3 regions of the Nitrogeniibacter aestuarii genome follow, and region 1 is predicted to be linked to each of the others. Evidence: predicted binding sites of a transcription regulator. Region 1 holds the regulator's gene; each other region holds the start of a gene.

Region 1 (7,592 bases):
AGGACTCGTATTCGTTGCTGTCCATTCTGCTGGCCTTGCGCGAACGGGCGCCGGTCAACTTCCGCCTGATCGCAATGAACCTCGATCAGAAACAACCGGGATTCCCCGACGATGTGCTGCCCGCCTACTTCGAATCGATTGGCGTTGAGTACCGCATTGTGACGGAAGACACCTATTCGATCGTCAAGGAAAAAATACCAGAGGGGAAAACCACCTGTTCGTTATGCTCCCGACTGCGGCGCGGCATCATATACCGCACTGCAAAGGATCTGGGCGCGACCAAGATTGCGCTCGGCCATCACCGGGATGACATGATCGAAACCCTTTTCCTCAACATGTTTTTTGGCGGGCGCATCAAGGCCATGCCGCCCAAGCTGGTGAGCGACGACGGCGAGCATGTGGTCATTCGTCCGCTGGCCTACTGTGCCGAAGCCGAGATCGAGCGCTTCGCGCGCGGTATGCAGTACCCCATCATTCCCTGCAATCTCTGTGGATCGCAGGAAAATGCCCAGCGCCGTCAGATCAAACTGATGTTGCGCGACTGGGCCGAGAAATTTCCCGGGCGGATCGAGTCGATCAGCACGGCGATGCAGCATGTGATCCCGTCGCATCTGGCGGACAAGTCCCTCTTCGATTTTGTCGGCTTGACCCGAAATGACGAAGTTGCCGAGGGCGATACGGTGTTCGACCCACCCGAGCTGCCATCACCAACGCTGGCGCAGCCGATTCAGTTGCACGTCACCCGGGAGTCCTGATGCATCAAGTTCACCCAGCCTTTCGAGCCTTCAGCACCGTGTGCGCGCATTCGGCGGCGCGCACGGGTTTCAGGCCGGAGAAAGGCGCTGTTAAGCGTGATCTTTCATGACAGAACAACGTAACGTGTGCGTGATGTACGCCGAACTCGTCGGTGGGGAGCGTCTGGCTGCCCTGCTGAGCGAGACCGAAGCCGGACACGCGGTCGAGCGCAGCATGAACCGCATCGAGCGGGTGGTCGAAGGCCAAGGCGGTGTGCTGCTACGCCGGGCCAGTGATGAAATCTGCGTTGCATTCGAACGCTGTGACGGCGCGATCATCTCGGCCAACGAAATGGTCGAACGGGTCGCCAGTCTGCCGCCCGTGCGCGGGGTTCGCCTCGGGATCCGCATCGGCATGCACTACGGTGCCATGGAAGAGGAAACGCCCCCGGCGGGTGAAGCATTGGCGGTCGCCATGCGTCTGGCCGGCATGGCGCAGTCGGGGCAGGCGCTCATCAGTGGTGCGACGGTCCTGTTGCTCACGGCCGGTACGCGCCAGTACATCCGTGAGGGCAAGGAACACGGCCTGAGTGTCGAAGGCTTCGAATGGCCGGTCTATGCGCTGGCGGGTCGTGCCGGGATGGCGACATCCATTCCCCCGGCAGCGCGCGTATCCCAGCGTCTGCGCGTGCGACACCAGGACGACACGCACATGGTCGAGGAGCTGCGGCCGATTCTGCTGATGGGGCGCGAGATGGGGAATGATATCGTGGTGATCGATCCGCGAACCTCTCGTCAGCACGCCCGCATCGAGCGGCGGCGCGACGGGTTCTTCCTGGTGGATCAAAGCACCAACGGCACCTTCGTGGCAAACGAGGGCGGCGGCGAGCAGTGTATTCGCAGCGGCGAGGTCATGCTGGCCGGTCAGGGCCGGATTGGCTGTGGTTTTTCGGCCAATGAGACCGAGAAAGATCTGGTGTTCTACGAAATCATCTGATGCGTGAACGGACTAATGAATGACTGAGGGCGCCTGCGGGCGCCCTCAGTCATTCAAGAAGCCTTTTTTGGTTCGTTGCTCACGGCAGCTTCGGGTTCTGAAGCCGGTTTTTCGTGTTTGCCCGACAGGCAGGTTTTCATGAATGCACGACGTTCATCACCCTTCAGGGCTTGTTCCTTGGCGGTCTTGTTGCAGTTGCGCATGCGTTCATGCTGCGGATTTGCCATGACGGCGGAGGTAGGGGCGAGGGCGACCACAAGGGCCAGCAGGTGAGCGATCTTGCGCATGGAAATCTCCTGAGGTTTCGACTTGAAGAGATTCCGAGCTTAGATGATTGAAGCGTAAATGCCATGTAGATATGACATTGTTGTTACGTGAGCTGTGCGCTTGACGAAGGCCGTGCCAGTTGTTCAATCGGGATTGTCCGACAGCAGCAGGGCGCGCTGACGGGCAATGAATTCCTGAGTGGTATCGATGCCGCGCAGTTGAAGAATGGTGGTGCGTACGGCGGCCTCAAGCAGCACGGCGATGTTACGCCCGGCCGCCACGGGAATCACCATTTTCGGTACTGCGACACCGAGAATTTCCATGGTGTCCTGCTCGATGGGCAGGCGGGTTGGATCGCCTTCGCCCGGCTGGCGCCGTTGCAGGTAGATCACGAGTTTGAGCCGCATTTTCCGACGACATGCCGTTTCGCCAAAGATGGTGCGGATGTTAAGAATGCCGATCCCGCGAACCTCCAGGTAGTTCTTGAGCAGTTCGGGGCAACGCCCTTCGAGCACGGTTGGCGCGATCCGTGAGAACTCGACCATGTCATCGGCAACCAGTCCGTGGCCGCGCGAGATGAGCTCCAGCGCCAGTTCGGATTTGCCGGCGCCCGAGTCGCCCGTGATGAAGACGCCAAGGCCGAGCACGTCCATGAACACGCCATGGAGGGCCGTACGTTCTGCCATTTCGCGAGACAGATAGAGTCGCAGTTGATCCACGACACTGGCCGCCGGCTGCGGTGAGCGGAAGAGGGCCACGTCAGCCGCCGCACATTTGCGCTCGAAGGTCGCTGGCACCTCGCAGCCGTCAGCCACGATCATGGCTGGCGGGCGGGCCGACAGAATTTCCTCGACATAGCGGGCAAGGCGATTCGCGGTCTGGCGACGTGCCCAGGCAATTTCGGCCATGCCGACGATCTGGAGTCGCTCGGGGTGAATCAGATTCAGGTGCCCGACGAGATCGGCGGGCCAGACGCGTTCTTCGGAGACCGACAGCGTCCGGTCGAGCGTGCCGCAGATGTGCGTCAGCTCAAGGCGTTCGCCAACTCGCTCAAAGAGGCGGCTGACGCTGGTCTGGCGCATGGGCACCCCATGTGGTGAACAGGGCGTGTACGGCAGCCGCATCCGACGCATGATGGACGCGATCGCGGAATTCGCTGTCGCTGAACAGCTGCGCGAGCTCTGACAGCAACTGAAGGTGTTGCTCGGTGGCCTGTTCGGGCACCAGCAGCACGAACAGAAGATCCACGGGTTTGCCGTCAGGGGCGTCGAAGGGAATCGGTGTGCTCAGACGGATGACCGCTCCGGTCGCCTCTTTGAGGCCCTTGATTCGACCATGCGGGATGGCGACGCCCTGACCCAGTCCGGTAGAGCCGAGCCGTTCGCGTGCGAAGAGGCTGTCGAAGACCGTACTGCGGCCAATGTCCTGATTGTTTTCGAAAATCAGGCCTGCCTGTTCGAAGACGCGCTTCTTGCTGCTGGCTTCGAGGTCAACGAGGACGTTATCGGAGGAAAGGAGGGAGGCAATGAGGTTCATGGAGACTTCTTGCGACCCCTTGGGGTCGAGACCGCCCGGCCGGGGCGGGACGGGTTAATTGAGCGGATTGGCCCGCATTATAAACCCTTGTCCCCGGTCAGGCGGCGAGGGAATCGATCACGATTCGATGCTTTGGTGCTTGAGCGCTTCGTTGCTGTGCCCCTGGACCTTCTGCTTGTACTTGAGGACCTGACGATCGAGCTTGTCGGTCATGGCGTCGATGGCAGCGTACATGTCTTCGTTTTCGCTTTCGGCGAACAGATCCTTGCCACGCACATGCAGGGTCACTTCAGCTTTCTGGACCAGCTTCTCGACCGACAGGATGACATTCACGCTGGTGACGTTGTCGAAGTGTCGGATCACACGATCCAGCTTGGATTCCACATACTCGCGGATGGCGGGCGTGACTTCCACATGGTGTCCGGTGATATTGAGGTTCATGATCGCTCCTGTAGTCAGATCGTCTTGCGTTTGCTGACCGGCGGGATGTTGAGGGACTCACGGTATTTGGCAACCGTGCGTCGGGCCACCACCATGCCCTGCTGGCCAAGTAAATCTGCGATTTTGGAATCGGATAAGGGTTTTTTACGGTCTTCAGCCTCCACAAGTTGACGAATTAACGCGCGGATGGCGGTCGACGAGGCAGCGCCACCGGTATCGGTCGCAACATGGCTGCCAAAGAAATACTTGAACTCCAGTACGCCGCGGGGCGTGGACATGTACTTTTGCGTGGTGACGCGTGAAATCGTCGACTCGTGCAACTCCAGTTCCTCTGCGATCTCGCGCAGCGTCAAGGGGCGCATCGCCACCTCTCCATAATCGAAGAACTGGCGCTGTTGGTCAACGATGGACTGCGCGACGCGCAAAATGGTGTCGAAGCGCTGCTGCACGTTCTTGATCAGCCATTTGGCCTCCTGCAGCTGGCCGCCCAGATCGCCGTTGTTGCCGCGATTCTGCTGGAGCAATTGCGCATACAGGGCATTGACCTTGAGCTTGGGCATGGCCTCGGGGTTGAGCGCGGCCGTCCACCGGCCGCGGACCTTGCGCACGACCACGTCCGGGATGACGTAACGCGTGTCGTTGAGGGCAAACTCGGCGCACGGACGCGGGCTGAGGCTGCAGATGAGGTGGTGCGCCTCCCGCAGGCTGTCTTCCGAGCATTGCAGGTTACGGCGGAGGCGGACAAAGTCGCGCTGGGCCAGCAATTCGAGGTGCTCGACAACGATGCGCATGGCCAGATCACGGGTGGGTGACTCGGGCAGCGAGCGCAGCTGGAGTGCCAGACATTCGGACGGGCTGCGTGCGCCGACGCCCGGGGGGTCGAGGTGCTGCAGGTGGTGCAGGGCAATCTGCAGGTCTTCGATCTCGACTTCGTTCTCCGGATCGAACATCTCCAGAATGTCGTCGAGTGATTGCGTCAGGTAGCCATCGTCGTCGAGAGCTTCCATGAGCAGGCGGACCAGCGACCGGTCGCGGTCGCTCATCGGGGTCAGTGCAATCTGTTGGTCGAGGTGTTCCCGCAGCGATACCTGGGCGGCGTGGAAGGACTGAAAGTCGCTGTCGTCGTCATCGTCCCGGTTGCTGCTGCTGCCCGAACTGGAGCTGGCCCAGTCGGACATCGCGTCGAGCACTTCGTTGCTCTGGGACTCGGTGCTCTCGCTTTCGTTGCGCTCGCCTTCGCCATCGCCCTCACTGCCGCTTTCGGGGCCGGGGCCCTCTTCACGCTCAAGCAGCGGGTTGTCGAGCAGTGCCTTCTCGATTTCCTGATTCAACTCGATCGTCGACAGCTGGAGCAGTTTGATGGACTGCTGCAGTTGTGGCGTCAGCGTGAGGTGCTGCGAGAGTTTGAGTTGAAGTGTGGGTTTCATGGGGAATCGCGCTGTCAGAGTCTGAAATGTTCGCCGAGATAGACCTGACGTACCTGGTCATTTTGCACGATATCGGATGGTGTGCCACTGGCAAGCACTTCACCCGAGTTGATGATGAATGCGCGCTCGCAGATGCCGAGGGTTTCGCGCACGTTGTGATCGGTGATCAACACACCGATGCCACGGTCCTTCAGGAAGCGAATGATCTTCTGGATATCGAGCACCGCGATGGGGTCAACGCCGGCAAACGGCTCGTCGAGCAGGATCAGCCGTGGCGACGTGGCCAGGGCCCGCGCGATCTCGCATCGGCGCCGCTCACCCCCGGAAAGCGAGATGGCCGTGCTGTCGCGCAGGTGGGCAATCCCGAGTTCTTCGAGCAGTTCTTCGAGCTTTTCATGCTGGGCTGTCCTGGGCAGGCCCTGAAGCTCCAGCACCGCAAGGATGTTCTCCTCGACCGTGAGCTTGCGAAATACGCTCATTTCCTGAGGCAGGTAAGACAGGCCAAGCTTCGCGCGCGCATGGATGGGCAGATGGGTCACGTCGGCTTCGTCGAGGGTGATCTGTCCGCCGTCGGCGGCGACAAGCCCCACGATCATGTAGAAACACGTGGTCTTGCCCGCGCCGTTGGGGCCGAGCAAACCCACCACTTCACCGCTGCCGACCTCGAACGAGACGTCGTGCACCACGGTGCGTGACTTGTACTTCTTCTGTAGTCCGGTGACCCTAAGCAGGCTCATCGTCGCGATCTTTCAGAATCTTGTGTATCACGTCGGCAGCAAAGCCCCGGCCCTGCAAAAAGCGGGCTTGCTTCGCCCATTCACGGGCGTCGACCGGCTGCCGGCCAAATTTCTTTTCCCACACTTCACGGGCGCGCACGGCGTCGTCCGAGTCGGTGGCCTCTTCAAGAGCGGCGTCGATCAAATGGTCGGGCACGCCCTTCTGTTTCAATTCAAGACGCAATCGCCGGTTGCCCATCCGGGTCTGGCGGCTGCGAACATAACTTTCAGCAAATCGCGCATCGGAGAGCAGATCCAGCGACTCCAGGCGGTCGAGCAGTGCGTCGAGCTCATCCCGGTTGCCTTCGCTGCCCAGTTTGCGCGCCAGTTCGGCCCGGCTGTGCTCGCGCCCCGAGAGCAGTCTCAGGGCGCGGGCCTTCAGGGCGTCTGCCATAGGCTCGGGCTCAGGCCTCGGTCGATTCAACCGGTTCGGCAGCGGCCTCGATGGCGGCCATGGCCGACAGGTTGAAGGTGGCGCGAACCTTGTTTTCGATTTCACGCGCGATGGCCGGGTTGGCCTTCAGGTACTCGCGCGTGTTGTCCTTGCCCTGACCGATCTTTGTGCCGTTGTACGAATACCAGGCGCCGGCCTTGTCCACGATCTTGGCCTCAACGCCCAGATCGATGATTTCGCCCTCGCGGGAGATACCTTCACCGTACAGGATGTCGAAGTTGGCCTGCTTGAACGGAGGAGCCACCTTGTTCTTGACGACCTTGCAGCGGGTTTCGGAACCGACCACCTCGTCGCCCTTCTTGATGGTGCCGGTACGGCGGATGTCGATACGCACGGACGAGTAGAACTTCAGTGCATTTCCGCCGGTGGTGGTCTCCGGGTTGCCGAACATCACGCCGATCTTCATGCGGATCTGGTTGATGAAGATCACCAGGGTATTGGTGCGCTTGATGTTGGCGGTGAGCTTGCGCAGGGCCTGACTCATGAGGCGGGCCTGCAGGCCCGGCAGCTGGTCGCCCATTTCGCCTTCGATTTCGGCTTTTGGCGTCAGGGCTGCCACCGAGTCGATCACGACGATGTCGATGCCGCCGGAGCGCACCAGCATGTCGGAAATCTCGAGCGCCTGTTCGCCGGTGTCGGGCTGGGAGACCAGCAGATCGTCGATGTTGACACCCAGCTTCTCGGCGTAGCCGACATCCAGCGCGTGCTCGGCATCCACGAAGGCGGCCGTGCCACCGAGTTTCTGCATCTCGGCAATGACTTGCAGCGTCAGCGTTGTTTTACCGGACGATTCCGGGCCGTAGATCTCGACCACGCGTCCACGGGGCAGGCCACCCAGGCCCAGCGCGATGTCGAGGCCCAGCGAGCCGGTCGAGACGGCTTCGATGTCGCGAGCGAGGTTGTCGTCGCCCATGCGCATGATCGAGCCTTTACCAAACTGTTTTTCGATCTGCGACAGTG
Region 2 (7,592 bases), 1.9 Mb from region 1:
ACGAAGCCGCCGCCGTAGGTGGCGTTGTCCATCGGCCAGCCTGCGGTATGGACGACCAGTCCGGGCTGGTGCTGCTCCGGGGAAACCTCCCACAGTTCCTTGATGCCGATGCCGTAGGTCTGCGGGTCGGACTCCTTGCGCAGCTCGAATTTCGCCTCCAGCTGTTTGCCCAGATGCCCACGACAGCCCTCAGCAAAGAGCGTGTACTTCGCGTGCAACTCCATGCCCGGCTGGAAGTTAGGGCCTTGTTCCCCCTCGCGGGTCAGGCCCATGTCACCGGTGGCAACGCCTTTGACCGCACCGTTCTCATCAAACAGGATTTCGGCGCCGGCAAAGCCGGGATAGACCTCAATCCCCATGGCTTCAGCTTGCTCGCCAAGCCATTTGACGACGTTGCCCAGGCGCACGATGTAGTTGCCGTGGTTGACGAAGCAGTCGGGCAGCAAGGCGTTGGGTGTCGCGCGGCCGCCGGTTTCGGTCAGGAACAGCACCTTATCTTCGGAAACTTCGGTATTGAGCGGTGCGCCTTTTTCCTTCCAGTCGGGAATCAGCTCGGTCAGCGCGCGCGGATCCATCACGGCACCGGACAGGATGTGAGCACCGATTTCGGCGGCCTTTTCGATCAGACAGATAGCGAGCTCGGTGCCGGCGGCGTCTGCCATCTGTTTGAGCCGGATCGCGGCAGCAAGGCCCGCTGGCCCACCGCCGACAATCAGCACGTCAAATTCCATGGACTCGCGTTCCATTCGAGATCTCCTTCACCGCTTGGTGTTGTGTGACGCCCTTTTGCGTGTTGCAGAAGTTGGGGCGTACCCTGTTATCGAAAGCAGAATTTGGGGGTAATGCCCAACATACGGTAGCGTATGTTACCCAACCCGTTCAAAAAAGAGAATAGTTTCTCCGGAGCACGCCATGTCGGACACGCCTCGTACCCTGTTGCACACCACCTCATTCCCCGTTCGGTGGGGCGACATGGACGCCTATGCCCATGTTAACAACACGGTGTACTTCAGGTATTGCGAGCAGGCGCGTGTCGAATGGGTCGAGGCCCTCGGTTTTCCTGTCCACAGTGAAGCCGGGCAAGGCCCCGTTATCATCAACGCGGCGTGCACCTTTCTTGTGCCGATCACATACCCTGCGACGGTGATCGTCAAGCTGTATGCTGGCGATCCCGGTCGCAGCAGCGTGATGACCTGGTATGAGATTCTGGTCGAAGGCGATGACCGGATATTCGCCGAGGGCAGTGCAAAGGTGGTCTGGATGGACCATGAGACGGGCCGCTCGGTGCCCATTCCGGATGAACTGCGGCACACACTCGTTGCCTGAGATTGGAACTGTGTAATTTCGGAGCTGAACATGGCGGAAGCAAGAAACCTCGATCAACCCCTGTGGAGCCCTTCGGCCGAGCAGGTGGCAGCAGCCAATATCACGACCTTTCGTGAGCAGATCAATGCGCAACTGGGTCTTGAACTGCAGGATTTCGCTCAGCTTCACGAATGGAGCGTCGCACAGCCTGAACACTTCTGGCGTTCGCTGTGGGACTACGGCGGGGTTATCGGCACGCCGGGCAATGTGGTGCTCGAAGAGCGGGAGAAGATGCCCGGTGCCCGCTGGTTTCCGGAGGCCCGGCTGAATTTTGCCGAAAATCTGCTTCGTCGGCGTGACGCGGAAGATGCGTTGGTGTTCTGGGGCGAAGACCATGTGAAACAGCGCATGACTCATGCCGAACTCTATCGGGAGGTCGCCCACCTGGCGGCAGCACTGCGGGATATGGGGGTCGTCCAGGGGGATCGGGTGGCGGCCTACATGCCCAACATGCCACAGACCATCATCGCCATGCTTGCGACCACGAGCATCGGCGCGATCTTCACATCGGCCTCGCCGGACTTCGGCACTCAAGGGGTGCTGGACCGCTTTGGCCAGACGGAACCGAAAGTCCTGATCACCGTCGACGGCTACTACTATGCGGGCAAGCACGTGGACATCCGCGACAAGGTCGCCGAAGTGGCAGCCGGCTTGCCCTCGCTCAAGCGTGTCGTGGTCGCGCCATACCTGACCGCGCATCCCGATATCTCGACCATCCAGCATGCCCGCGTCTGGGGTGATGTCGTTTCGCCGTTCGCGCATGTCACCGAGATCACGTTCGAGCGTCTGCCCTTCGATCATCCGCTGTATGTGATGTACTCGTCCGGCACCACGGGCGTGCCCAAATGCATTGTTCACTGCGCCGGTGGCGCCTTGTTGCAGCATCTGAAAGAACACAAGCTCCACAGTGATGTCAGGCCGGGCGACCGGGTGTTCTACTTCACCACCTGCGGCTGGATGATGTGGAACTGGCTGGTTTCCGGCCTCGCCGCTGACGCGACCCTGCTCCTTTACGATGGCTCGCCGTTCGTGGGCGAAGGCGACATCCTCTTCGATTTCGCCGATGCCGAGAAAATGACGCATTTCGGCACCTCGGCCAAATTCATCGATCACCTCGGCAAGCTCGGCCGGCGGCCGATGGATACGCACAATCTGTCCACGGTGCGGGCCATGATGTCCACCGGCAGCCCGCTGGTCATCGAGGGCTTCGAATACGTGTACGACGCCATCAAGAAGGACCTGTGTCTCTCGTCCATCTCCGGTGGGACAGACATTCTGTCGTGTTTCGTGCTCGGCAACCCGGTGCTTCCTGTCTGGCGTGGAGAAATCCAGTGCAAGGGCCTCGGGATGGCGGTCGAGATCTACGACGACGACGGCAAGCCGATTCGGGGTGAGAAGGGCGAACTGGTGTGTACGAAACCCTTCCCTGTGATGCCCATCGGTTTCTGGAATGATCCCGACGGCGAGAAGTATCACGCGGCCTACTTCGATCGCTTCGACAACGTGTGGTGTCACGGTGATTTCTGTGAAGAGACGGACCACGGCGGATTCATCATTCACGGACGTTCCGACGCAACGCTCAACCCGGGCGGCGTGCGCATCGGCACGGCAGAGATCTATCGCCAGGTGGAAAAGCTCGATGAAGTGCTCGAATCGCTTGTGATCGGCCAGGATTGGGACCACGACGTGCGCGTGGTGCTTTTCGTGAAACTGCGTGAAGGCTTGAGCCTTGACGATGCACTCGTCGACAAGATCAAGAAGACGATCCGCGCCAACACCACGCCGCGCCACGTCCCGGCGAAAGTGGTCGAAGTGCAGGACATTCCGCGCACGCGCAGCGGCAAGATTGTTGAATTGGCGGTTCGCAACGTCGTTCATGGTCGGCCCGTCAAGAACGTCGAGGCGCTCGCAAATCCAGAGGCCCTTGACCAATACCGCGCCCGAACGGAGCTTGACGGCTGATGAAACACTCGACATTGCTTGTGGATGCGCAGCGAAGTGCGCTGTTGATGGTCGATCTTCAGGCCGGGCTGCTCCCCGTGATCGAAGGCGCTGAATCGGTTGTCGCCGCAGCACGCAAGCTGCTTGGCGCAGCCGGGGAACTCGACATACCGTGCGTGTTTTCGGAACAGTATCCGGATGGCCTGGGGCATACGGAACCGAAGGTGATCGAGGCCGCTCGCCATCCGCGCGTCGTCGGCAAGATGCACTTTTCGTGTGTGGCCGACGGATGCCTCGAGGGGACGGCAATCGACAGCGCCGACCAGGTTGTCGTTTGCGGCACCGAGGCCCATGTCTGCGTGCTGCAGACGGTGCTTGATCTGATTGTTGCCGGTAAGCAGGTCTTTGTCGTTGCCGATGCGGTCGGCTCGCGCGTCGAGGCGAACAGGCAGCTTGCGCTCACGCGCATGCAGCAGGCTGGGGCGCAGATCGTGAGTGTGGAGATGGTGATCTTCGAATGGCTTCACGTTGCCGGAACCGACCGGTTCCGGCAGGTGCATAAAGCCTTTCTCCGTTAACCCGCAGCGCTTGGCATGCAGATTGCACCGGATGAGCCGAAGCGCTTGTTGTGTGACCAATACGACAAGCAGCCCCCCCAGACCGATGGAGATTTGCCATGCCCGCTGCTTCACTGCTCAGCACGAAAGATCACAAAGGCCGCCCGGTCATGGCCGGCGATGAGATCCGTATTCTCGATGTCACGCCGGACCCGGACATGGACGAAGACGACCTGGACATGTTCATGGGTATGGTCGGCTCAACCTGTGCGATTGACGCCATCGACCATGACGGCCTTGCCTGGGTGACGGTGTGGTGGAACACCGGGGAGGGGTCGATGACCACCACGGTCGGGCTCGATTCCAGCCAATTCACCCGTACGGACTGAACGACAGCAACGCCCGGGCCGTCCGGGCTCGCTGTCCGGGTCTTTCAGTCATCGAGATCCGAAGCGTCGTAGTTTCGCAAACGTTTTTCGGCCGCGACCCCGAGGATCTTCAGCAACCATGGGGGCGGAGAACTGGTCATCGCCTGTTGGAACCGCGCCAGCACCTCAAGTGCCGGCCCGCCTTCTGGCAGTTTGATGGGGTAGATGTCCTGGCGAATCACCTTGGCGGCGGCCGGACCGCCAATGGAGACGAAATAGGCGACATGACAGTCGCCGATCAATCGCGCCCGCCACAGGTTCTTGTCGTCGGAAAACTCCGCGTCCATGGTGTCGCGAATATCGACCAGCCGGATCTCTTCCGGACTGACCTGATACACAAGAAAGCGCAGACAGGAGCCGAAGTGGCCTGAGAGGGTGTCGCCCTGGTCAGAGGCCACCGCCACGCGCACGGATCCGGGCATTTCGCCGTCGGTGTACGGATGGATGCGCGGCAGATCATCGTCACCCTGGCTATCGCCCCAGAGGATGCGCACGGCCAGTTTCATTGCCTCAAGACCGATCCCGATATCCTCTCCGTCCTCTTCGCCGTCAGCACTCTGGAAATCGGTCTTGAGCATGGTGACGGTCACCTGCTTGAGCTTGTCTTCGTCAATCTCGTCGCCGAGGCGTTGCTGGAGCAGTTCAAGAAGCCGCGGCAGTGTCACCGTCGGCATCGCTCGCGCTGCCAGCGCGACACGAAGGGCGGCTTCACGCGTGATCGGGGGGGCATCCACAGCTGCATTCATGAGGTCTCTCCATTGAGGTTGTGTATGGGTATGTCTTGAAGTGAGCAGATTGAATGCCAGCTCGGGACGATTGCCAAGTGATTGTTTTTTAAGAGTTCCTCTTCGCCAACAGTCTTGTCCGGCACGGCCTTGTCGGTAAACCGACGCCGATCCGGCATCATTCGCCCAAAAGCGTGTCGGCGCGTTGAGGCCGGGGCGGGAGTTCGGGTATCATTGCGCTTTCCCGCTCCGCATTTCTCATGACTAAGTACGTATTCGTGACCGGCGGTGTCGTGTCCTCTCTGGGCAAAGGCATCGCGGCGGCCTCGTTGGGGGCCATCCTGGAGTCGCGCGGTATTCGCGTCACCCACCTCAAACTCGACCCCTACATCAACGTCGATCCGGGCACCATGAGCCCGTTCCAGCACGGTGAAGTCTTCGTGACCGAAGACGGCGCTGAAACCGATCTGGACCTGGGTCACTACGAGCGCTTCACCAGCGCCAAGATGTCCAAGCGCAATAACTTCACCACGGGGCAGATCTATGAATCCGTGCTGAAGAAAGAGCGCCGCGGCGAATACCTGGGCAAGACGGTCCAGGTCATCCCTCACATCACCGACGAGATCAAGACCTTCATCAAGCGTGGTGCCGAAGGCGCCGATGTCGCGCTGGTTGAAGTGGGCGGCACCGTGGGCGATATCGAGTCACTGCCGTTTCTCGAGGCCATCCGTCAGATGGGTATCGAAGAGGGGCGCAACTCGACCTGCTTCATTCACCTGACGCTGCTGCCCTACATTCCGACTGCCGGCGAACTCAAGACCAAGCCGACCCAGCACTCGGTCAAGGAACTGCGCGAGATCGGTATCCAGCCAGACATCCTGCTGTGCCGCGCAGACCGTTCGATTCCGGCCGACGAGCGTCGCAAGATCGCCCTGTTCTGCAACGTGATGCCCGAGGCGGTCATCGAGGCGCTCGACGCCAGCTCCATCTACAAGATTCCGGGCATGCTCCATGAGCAGATGCTTGATGAAATCGTCTGCCACAAGCTGGGGATTCTGGCCAAGGCGGCCGACCTGTCGGTGTGGGATCGCATCATCAACGCGCTTGAAAATCCCGAGCGCGAAGTCGATGTCGCGTTTGTCGGTAAATACGTCGATCTGACCGAATCCTACAAATCGCTCATCGAAGCGCTCAACCACGCGGGTCTGAACACCCGCAGCAAGGTGAACATCCACTACCTCGATTCGGAAGAAATCGAGCAGAAGGGCTGTGGCGTGCTCGCCAAGATGGATGCCATTCTGGTGCCCGGCGGTTTCGGCAAACGCGGCACGGAAGGCAAGATCATGGCCATCCAGTATGCCCGCGAGAACAAGGTGCCTTACCTGGGCATCTGCCTGGGCATGCAACTGGCCGTGGTCGAATACGCCCGCAATGTGGCAGGCATGAATGGCGCCCACAGCACCGAATTCGATGACAAGACCCAGTTTCCGGTGATCGGTCTGATCACCGAATGGCTCGACCGTACCGGTCAGGTGGAACGTCGTGACGACAGCTCCGACCTGGGCGGCACGATGCGTCTCGGCGGTCAGAGCTGCGAACTGGGCGAAGGAACGCTTGCGCGTGACATCTACGGTCAGGCGAACATCATCGAACGTCACCGTCACCGTTATGAAGTGAACAACACCCTGCTGGGCAAGCTTGAAGAGGCTGGCCTGCGTGTGGGTGGTCGCGCACCCGGGACCAACCTGTGCGAGATGATCGAGCTACCGGACCACCCCTGGTTCGTGGCCTGTCAGTTCCATCCCGAATTCACCTCCAACCCGCGTCATGGCCATCCGCTCTTCACGGCATACGTGAATGCGGCGCTCAAGGCGCGTGAAGGCAAGGGGAGTCAAGCGTGAAACTGTGTGATTTCGAGGTTGGCCTCGACCAGCCGCTGTTCCTGATCGCCGGCCCGTGCGTGATCGAGTCCCATCAGATGGCGCTCGACACCGCTGGCGCACTCAAGGAAATCTGTGCCGAGGTCGGCATCCCCTTCATCTTCAAGTCGTCCTACGACAAGGCCAACCGCAGCAGCGGAAAGTCCTACCGCGGGCTCGGCATGGAGAAGGGGCTCGAAATCCTTGCCGATGTGCGCACGCAACTCCAGGTGCCGGTGCTCACCGACATCCACAGCATCGACGAAATCACCCCTGTCGCCAGCGTCGTCGACGTGCTTCAGACTCCAGCCTTTCTCTGCCGCCAGACGGATTTCATCGAGGCCGTCGCCCAGTGCGGCAAGCCGGTGAACATCAAGAAAGGGCAGTTTCTTGCCCCGGGCGACATGAAGAACGTGGTCGACAAGGCCAAGGCGGCCAATGGCGGCGCAGACAACATCATGGTCTGCGAGCGTGGCGCTTCATTCGGTTACAACAATCTTGTCTCCGACATGCGCTCGCTTGCGATCATGCGCGAGACCGGTTGTCCGGTGGTTTACGACGCCACCCACTCGGTGCAGTTGCCGGGCGGGCAGGGGACGGCCTCGGGTGGCCAGCGTGAGTTCGTGCCGGTGCTGGCACGTGCGGCCGTGGCCGCCG
Region 3 (7,592 bases), 540 kb from region 1:
ATTGTCAGACAGGACGTGGGCACGTCCTGCAGGGTCTACCTAACAAGCATCGTGCCAGCCAGGGTTTTTCATTAAAAACAGAGACATGAGTGAAACACAGGCCAGAAGCACGGCAATCTGACTGACCAAGTCAGCCCGCGGGATGGAAATCGGCTTTCCACTCGTGGAGCGGGCGTTACCAGATCTTGAAGCGGCTCTTCTTGGTACTGACCATGGGCGCGATCCGCTGACCGGCCTCGTCGACCAGGGCGCCTCCCTTGGCCGCTTCATTGAGCAGGTCCTGGAGCATGTCGCGATCGAGCGGCAAGGTATCGTGAATGATCTGAACATCCACCGGCTTCGCCTGCATGGTCTCCAGCCAGCCCAGCAATTCGACCGACACCGGATATTTGGCCAGATTCGGGGACTTGAGCAAACGCACCTTGCGTCCGAACCAGGGCGGCGTATCTGCCGCCGGCGCGGCGGCCTCGCCGGGGACGTCGACGATGCGGGCATCGGCAGGCGCGGCCGGCTGTGGCGCGGGCGTGATGATCCGGGCCTCGGCCACGGCGTCCACCCCACCCGTCCGGTTCATGACCGAATCGAACAGGCGCATGAGGTGCACGGCCTTGAGGGGCTTGGTGACGATCTTGAGACCGGCGGAAGCATGCTCGAGCGAGTTGTCCAGACAGGCCACCCGTGCGTCGGCCAGCATGTCGGCGGGGGTCTTGTCCTGCGGCCGGGTCAGGTCAACGAGCCACAGGTCGGCATCGAAGAAGGAATCGACCCACACCCATGCGCGGGTGTGCAGTCGCGACGTGGAACGGACCAGGGTCAGGTCTTTTGCATCCAGATCATCTGCGCCGATACGCAATTCCATGATCTCGCCTCTCTGTATTGAAATGTTTTTTGATTATTCCAACGGCAAGAATATATGACCGGTGAACGGGAAAAGGCGGCGCAAGTCACGCGCCGCCTTTCAATCCCGTTCGAGTTTGCGAAATATCACACAAACATTCAGTTCTTGAACATGCGGAACCCACTGATCATGGTGCTGATGATGCTCTGGCGGCCCATGATGTCTTCGCGAATTGCCGCATACACATGCAGGATCACGAAGCAGATGATCACCCACATGCCCACGTGATGCCAGGTATGCAAGTCCTGGGAGTTGCTGAACAGCGGCAGCACCCAACTGGTGAAGAGCGTGTGCATCAGGTGGCCTTCCTGCGCCCCTTCGCCGTAAAGCGCGAAACCGGTGCACAGCATGAAGACACCCATGAGCAGGAAGCCGAAGAACATGGAGATCCGTGCCAGCGGGTTGTGACCCACGTAGCGGTTCGGATAGGGCCGCATGAAGCCGTACCACTTGAGCATGGAAAACAGTTCGCGCCAGTAGGCCACGGTAAAGATCGGCACGCTGAACAACTCGCGGGCATGGTGGTTGCCCACGATGGCCCAGTAGGCGCGCCCCACCAACCCGATGGCAAACACGTAACCCGCTGCAAAGTGCGTGAAGCGGATGTAGCCCATGAGGAAGTTGTTGCTCGCTTCACCCGGCACCGAGGGCAAGGGAGAGCCGATGAAGTAGCCGGTGATGCACAGCACCGTGATCGCCAGCGCGTTGATCCAGTGCCAGATGCGGACCGGAGCTTCATACACGTAGATGGCCTTGATGCTGGAGGCGTGCGCCACCGCATTGTCATCCACCCCCGTGACGTCAGCCATGTTTTTATGAGACATGTGTCACCTCCGTTAGCGGGGCGGGAAGGCGTCGCAACCGTCCTGCGGCCGTGACGCCCCGCCCCTCTGGCGTTATCGAACCTTGACCTCGGCCATCTCCTGACCATCCGGGCTCATCACGTGCGTTGAGCACGCCAGACACGGATCGAAGGAGTGGAGGGAACGCAGGATCTCGAGCGGCTCTTCCGCGCGTTCGACCGGGGTATTCATGAGCGAGGCTTCGAAAGCACCGATCTGCCCCTTGCCGTCACGCGGCGAACCGTTCCAGGTGGTCGGCACGACGCACTGGTAGTTCTCGATCTTGCCGTCCTTGATCTTGACCCAGTGACCCAGCATGCCGCGCGGCGCTGCCACGGTACCAACCCCCTTGGCTTCCTTCGGCCAGTTGGCGGGATCCCACTTCTCGACGTTCGCGGTGGCAGAGTCGCCCGCCTTGAGGTTGTCGATCAGCTCGTTGAAGTCGTCCATCATCATTTCGGCCGAGTACTGGCTTTCCAGTGCACGCGCCAGGGTGCGACCGATGGTGGTCGGCAGCAGCTGCTTCAGCCCGTAGTCGGTGTCCGGCATGCCGAGCAGACGCGGGATGTCGCGGTTGATCATGCGAGCGGAGTAATCGACCTGATCCTTGACGCGCTGGCAATGCTTGTTGCCCTTCGTGGCGTGCATGTAACCGAGGATGTAGCGCGCCAGCGGCCCCACTTCCATCGGATGGCCACGCCAGCGCGGCGACTTGATCCACGAGTACTTCCCGCCCTCGTCGAGCTCCTTGATGTTGGTGCGCGAGCCCTTGGTGTTGGGGCCGAGCTGGTAGAACGGTTCGGTGATGCCGTCCCAGGGGTGCAGGCCCTTGTTCTCGTCAGGGTAGGTGTACCAGGAGTGATTGACGAACTCCTGCACCTGCTCCGGATCACGCGGATCGATTTCCTGGATGTCGTCCCAGTTGCCATCGATGATGGCACCGCCCGGCAGCTGATGCGTGGAAAAGTCGTAGGGGACTTTTTCGTACGTACCGTAGTCCGCCACGTTGAGGGCAGACAGGCCGCCGCCGTACAGCCAGCCGGCGTTCTTGTAGATGGTGCCGATCGCCAGTACGTCCGGGATGTAGACGTTGTTGTTGAAGTCGATCATCTCCTGGATACGCGCCTTGACGAAGTTCAGGCGCTCCATGTTGATCGCACCCACCGCGCCGGTGTCGTCGATGTTGATCGCGCACGGCACGCCCCCGACCAGATAGTTCGGGTGAGGGTTCTTACCGCCGAAGATGGTGTGGACCTTCACCCACTCCTTCTGCAGATCCAGCGCTTCCAGATAGTGCGCCACGGCCATCAGGTTGGCTTCAGGCGGCAGTTTGTAACCCGGGTTGCCCCAGTAGCCGTTCATGAACGGGCCCAGCTGGCCGGACTCGACGAACTTCTTCAGGCGGTTCTGGATGTCGCGGAAGTAGCCGCGGGATGCCAGCGGATGCGACGGCGACACAACCTGCTGCAGCTCGGAGGTGGCGCGCGGATCAGCGCTCAGCGCCGAGACCACATCCACCCAGTCCAGGGCATGCAGGTGATAGAAGTGCACCGCGTGGTCATGGACCTGAAGGGTCTTGGCCATCATCTCGCGGATGAGGTGCGCATTCTTCGGGATCTGGATGCCCAGCGCGTCTTCGACGGCACGCACCGAGGTCAGCGCGTGACACCCGGTACACACCCCGCAGATGCGCTCCACGAAGGCCCAGGCGTCGCGCGGATCGCGCCCCTTCAGGATCACTTCGAGGCCACGCCACATGGTGCCGGTGGACACTGCGTTGCGGATCACGTTGTTCTCGTCGAGGTTCACTTCGACACGCATGTGCCCCTCGATACGGGTCACCGGATCGACGACCACACGCTGGCCGGAGTCGTCCAGCCGGAACCCTTGAGTCTCGTATGCTGCCATGATTAGTTGTCTCCCTTCGGCAAGTCAGAACCCGGCTTGTTGCGCACACGCGACAGTGCGGATACGGCCGCATGAGCCGCCGCCACGGCGCCCACGGTGCCGGCCACAGCCAGACCCACCTCGTCGGCATTCTTCTCGACGCCGAACTGCTTGATATCCGTCAGACGGTCGTAGAAGGAACCCTTGTCCCAGAAGCCGTCTTCCGAGCAACCGATACAACCGTGACCCGACTGGATGGGGAAGGACGTCCCCTCGTTCCAGCGCACGGTCGAGCAGGCGTTGTACGTGGTCGGGCCCTTGCAACCGACCTTGTAGAGGCAGTAGCCACGGCGCGCGTTCTCGTCGTCCCACTCCTCGACGAACTGACCGGCGTCGAAGTGCGGACGGCGGTAGCACTTGTCGTGGATCCGCTGGCCGTAGAACATCTTCGGACGCCCCTGGCGATCGAGTTCGGGAATCTTGTCGAAGGTCAGCATGTAGGTCACGACCCCCGTCATGACCTCGGCGATCGGCGGGCAGCCCGGCACCTTGATGATGGGCTTGTCGTGAATCACCTTGTGAATCGGCGTCGCCTGCGTCGGGTTCGGCTTGGCGGCCTGCACACAGCCCCAGGAAGCACACGAGCCCCAGGAAATGATGGCCTTGGCATCCGCGGCCGTCTCCTTGAGCACCTCGATGAACGGACGACCACCGTGGATACAGAACATGCCGTCCTCGTTCAGCGGCGGGTTGCCTTCCACGGCCAGAATGAAGTTGCCCTTGTACTTGCGGCGAACCTCTTCGAGAATCGCCTCGGCCTGATGACCGGCCGCGGCCATCAGCGTGTCGTCGTAATCGAGCGACAGCATGGACAGGACCACATCCTTGGTCAGCGGGTGGGCGGAACGGATGAACGACTCGGAACAGCAGGTGCATTCCAGGCCATGCAACCAGATCACCGGCGTGCGCGGCTTGTTTTCCAGCGCATGCGCGATCTTCGGCGCAAACGCGGAACCCAGTCCGAGCGACGTGGCGGTCAACGAGCAGAACTTCAGAAAACTGCGGCGCGTAATCCCCTGGCGGCGCAGTACCTCGTAAAAGGTTTCGGTCATCGGGCGTCTCCCATTGGGTGTTATTCGATGTGCCATCCACTGATCCGGACACGCATCAACGGGCACATAGACTCAAGATCCGTGCCACCCGCAACCGATGCCTCAAAACCCGCGTGGTTTCAGGCGGTTACAAATCACCCCGACGGCCCGAGCGCCCCTGTACTGGAAAGTGGATTACCAGTTTCCACCTCCGGGCGCGCGCCTTCCATCCACATGCCGATTCAAGCCTGCCCGCGCCGGCAGATCGGGACGATTACCCTGTCATCAACACGGTCCGGGCGTGATACGAGCCCCGTCACACCCACTGGCCTGCGCGACCTGCCACGCCTTTTCAAGCGCTTGTTTGGCAGCAGGATCGGAAAGCACACGACCACCCACATCGGGCGTCAGCCCACTACAATGAGGGCCGTTCATCCGGAGAAAACATGATGCTGACGGTATATGGCTGCCCGAATTCCCGTTCGCTGCGCGCGGTGTGGGCGCTCGAAGAGGCTGGCGCAGAATATGAGTACGTGCTGATCGACCTGTTTCGCGGCGCAGGACGCTCACCCGACTTTCTCAAGATCAACCCGGCCGGCAAGGTGCCCGCCCTGGTCGAGAATGGCACGGCCATGACCGAATCCGGCGCGATGCTGCTGTGGCTGGCAGAGAAGTTTCCAGAGGCGCAGCTCATGCCCGCCGCCGGTACGGCACGGGCAGAGGCCCTGCAATGGTTGATGTTCGGGCTGACCGAACTGGAGCCACCCCTGTGGACGATCGCAAAGCATCGATTTGTGCTGCCTGCCGCTCGGCGCAACGCCACCATCGAAGAGACCTGCCGCTGGGAGTTCGCCAGCGCCTGCTCACTACTGGCCAGGCATCTGGTTGGCCGATCCTTTGTCGCGGGTGAGCAGTTCTCGATTGCGGATATCGTGATCACCCACTGTCTGGCCTGGGCACAGTCCGCCAAACTCGAGATCGTCCCTTCCGTGCTGCTCGATTACATGGAACGCCACCTGGCCCGACCGGCCGTGACGCGAGCGCAGGCGCGCGAGCAGCGTCCTGCTGCCTGAACCGGGTCCTTCACGCCCCGTCGCGCAGACCGCTGGTCACCATGGGTGAGAGCTGCGCACCGACACGTCGATGGCGCCCCAGATGGCGCAGCAGCCGGGTCTTTCGATGCACGATGCGTCGATGGCGCTCGCGCGCGCCCAGCCGGGCCTGCAGGTTGGCCGCCTCGCGCATGAGTACGTGCTGGGTGTATCGCATCAGGCCGGCCTGAGCGGCCAGTGACAAGCCGGTCACCAGAAACAGCAACCAGGTATGCGGATCGACAAACACCGGGTGCAGCGCCGGCCCCCACAGGCGCACCACGACCGCCATCAGCAGATTGCCAACCGCCATGGCGACCGCCAACCGGGTGAGCCATGGCCACACCCGGAGGATGAGGGTTTCTCGCTGTTCAGACGCCATGACACGCTCCTCGCCCGTTTCATTGAATGACGACAGGACGTGGGACTGGTTCAACAGCGCCGACCACCGGCCGGCGGTGTCATGAAAAAGGGCCGCCGAAGCGACCCTGTTGATCAGGCGAACCGCGGCGCTCAGCGCTGCAGCTGGGACAGATCCCTGACCGCCCCCGTGTCGGCACTGGTGGTCAGCGCCGCATAGGCCTGCAAGGCCTGCGACACCACCCGCTCACGGCCGATGGGCTTCCAGGCATCAGCCCCCTTGGCCTCCATGGCGGCACGGCGCTTGGCCAGATCGTCGTCACTGATGGCCAGATTGATCGTGCGATTGGGGATATCGATTTCGATGGTATCGCCCTCTTCCACCAGCGCGATGGCGCCGCCCATGGCTGCTTCCGGCGACGCATGCCCGATCGACAGCCCCGAGGTGCCGCCCGAGAAGCGGCCATCGGTGAGCAAGGCGCACGCCTTGCCCAGCCCCTTGGACTTGAGGTAGCTGGTCGGGTAGAGCATCTCCTGCATGCCGGGCCCGCCCTTCGGGCCTTCGTAGCGGATGATGACCACATCGCCAGCCACCACCTGTTCACCCAGAATGGCTTCGACGGCGGCATCCTGACTTTCGAACACACGGGCACGGCCGGTGAAGGTCCAGATGGACTCATCCACACCCGCCGTCTTCACGATGCAACCCTTCTCGGCGATGTTGCCGTAAAGCACGGCCAGACCACCTTCCTGGCTGAAGGCATTGGCCTTGTCGCGGATCACCCCCTTGGTGCGGTCCATGTCCAGCTCGTTCCAGCGGCGGTCCTGGCTGAAGGCCACCTGAGTCGGCACCCCGCCGGGGGCCGCGCGATAGAAATCGAACACGGAATTGTCATGGGCTTTCATCACGTCCCAGCGGGCGAGTGCATCGCCCATCGTCTTGCTGTGGACCGTATGAGTATCACTGTGCAACAGCCCGGCACGATTGAGTTCGCCGAGAATGCCCATGATGCCGCCGGCGCGGTGCACGTCTTCGATATGCACGTCCGGCACCGCCGGGGCCACCTTGGACAGGCACGGCACCTTGCGCGAGATCCGGTCGATATCGGCCATGGTGAAATCCACCTTGGCCTCCTGCGCCGCTGCCAGCAGATGCAGCACGGTATTAGTCGAACCACCCATGGCCACATCAAGGCTCATGGCGTTCTCAAAGGCCGCAAAGGTCGCGATCGAGCGCGGCAGCACCGAGGCGTCGTCCTGCTCGTAGTAACGGCGGGCCATCTCCACCACGCGACGTCCGGCTTCCTCGAACAGACGACGGCGATCCGCATGGGTGGCCACGATGGTGCCGTTGCCCGGCAGCGACAGCCCCAGGGCCTCGGTCAGACAGTTCATGGAGTTGGCGGTGAACATGCCGGAGCAC

The links. Region 1 encodes sigma-54, which starts transcription at its own class of promoters, with help from an activator protein. Its sites were predicted from a motif close to TGGCACGCTTNCTGCTNA; they were not measured.
Region 2: J0W34_RS10790 (dinitrogenase iron-molybdenum cofactor biosynthesis protein) is a predicted target of sigma-54. The motif match lies at 5,079-5,096, and genes of this name have one in related genera.
Region 3: J0W34_RS04855 (hydrogenase small subunit) is a predicted target of sigma-54. The motif match lies at 4,809-4,826, and genes of this name have one in related genera.

The regions. Positions count from the first base shown of each region.
Region 1 is NZ_CP071321.1:495,028-502,619, forward strand. Features, by position in the region: gene ttcA (tRNA 2-thiocytidine(32) synthetase TtcA) at 1-755, shown strand, start outside; gene J0W34_RS02305 (FHA domain-containing protein) at 862-1,731, shown strand; gene J0W34_RS02310 (PsiF family protein) at 1,785-2,018, opposite strand; gene hprK (HPr(Ser) kinase/phosphatase) at 2,142-3,080, opposite strand; gene ptsN (PTS IIA-like nitrogen regulatory protein PtsN) at 3,049-3,534, opposite strand; gene hpf (ribosome hibernation-promoting factor, HPF/YfiA family) at 3,652-3,975, opposite strand; gene J0W34_RS02330 (RNA polymerase factor sigma-54) at 3,990-5,402, opposite strand; gene lptB (LPS export ABC transporter ATP-binding protein) at 5,417-6,139, opposite strand; gene recX (recombination regulator RecX) at 6,126-6,572, opposite strand; gene recA (recombinase RecA) at 6,583-7,592, opposite strand, start outside.
Region 2 is NZ_CP071321.1:2,355,237-2,362,828, forward strand. Features, by position in the region: gene J0W34_RS10765 (electron transfer flavoprotein-ubiquinone oxidoreductase) at 1-746, opposite strand, end outside; gene J0W34_RS10770 (acyl-CoA thioesterase) at 913-1,326, shown strand; gene J0W34_RS10775 (acetoacetate--CoA ligase) at 1,357-3,327, shown strand; gene J0W34_RS10780 (isochorismatase family protein) at 3,327-3,884, shown strand; gene J0W34_RS10785 (hypothetical protein) at 3,983-4,252, shown strand; gene J0W34_RS10790 (dinitrogenase iron-molybdenum cofactor biosynthesis protein) at 4,297-5,037, opposite strand; gene J0W34_RS10795 (CTP synthase) at 5,277-6,917, shown strand; gene kdsA (3-deoxy-8-phosphooctulonate synthase) at 6,914-7,592, shown strand, end outside.
Region 3 is NZ_CP071321.1:1,034,625-1,042,216, reverse strand. Features, by position in the region: gene J0W34_RS04870 (hypothetical protein) at 176-859, opposite strand; gene cybH (Ni/Fe-hydrogenase, b-type cytochrome subunit) at 997-1,722, opposite strand; gene J0W34_RS04860 (nickel-dependent hydrogenase large subunit) at 1,795-3,648, opposite strand; gene J0W34_RS04855 (hydrogenase small subunit) at 3,651-4,739, opposite strand; gene J0W34_RS04850 (glutathione S-transferase family protein) at 5,165-5,791, shown strand; gene J0W34_RS04845 (hypothetical protein) at 5,802-6,191, opposite strand; gene ilvD (dihydroxy-acid dehydratase) at 6,323-7,592, opposite strand, start outside.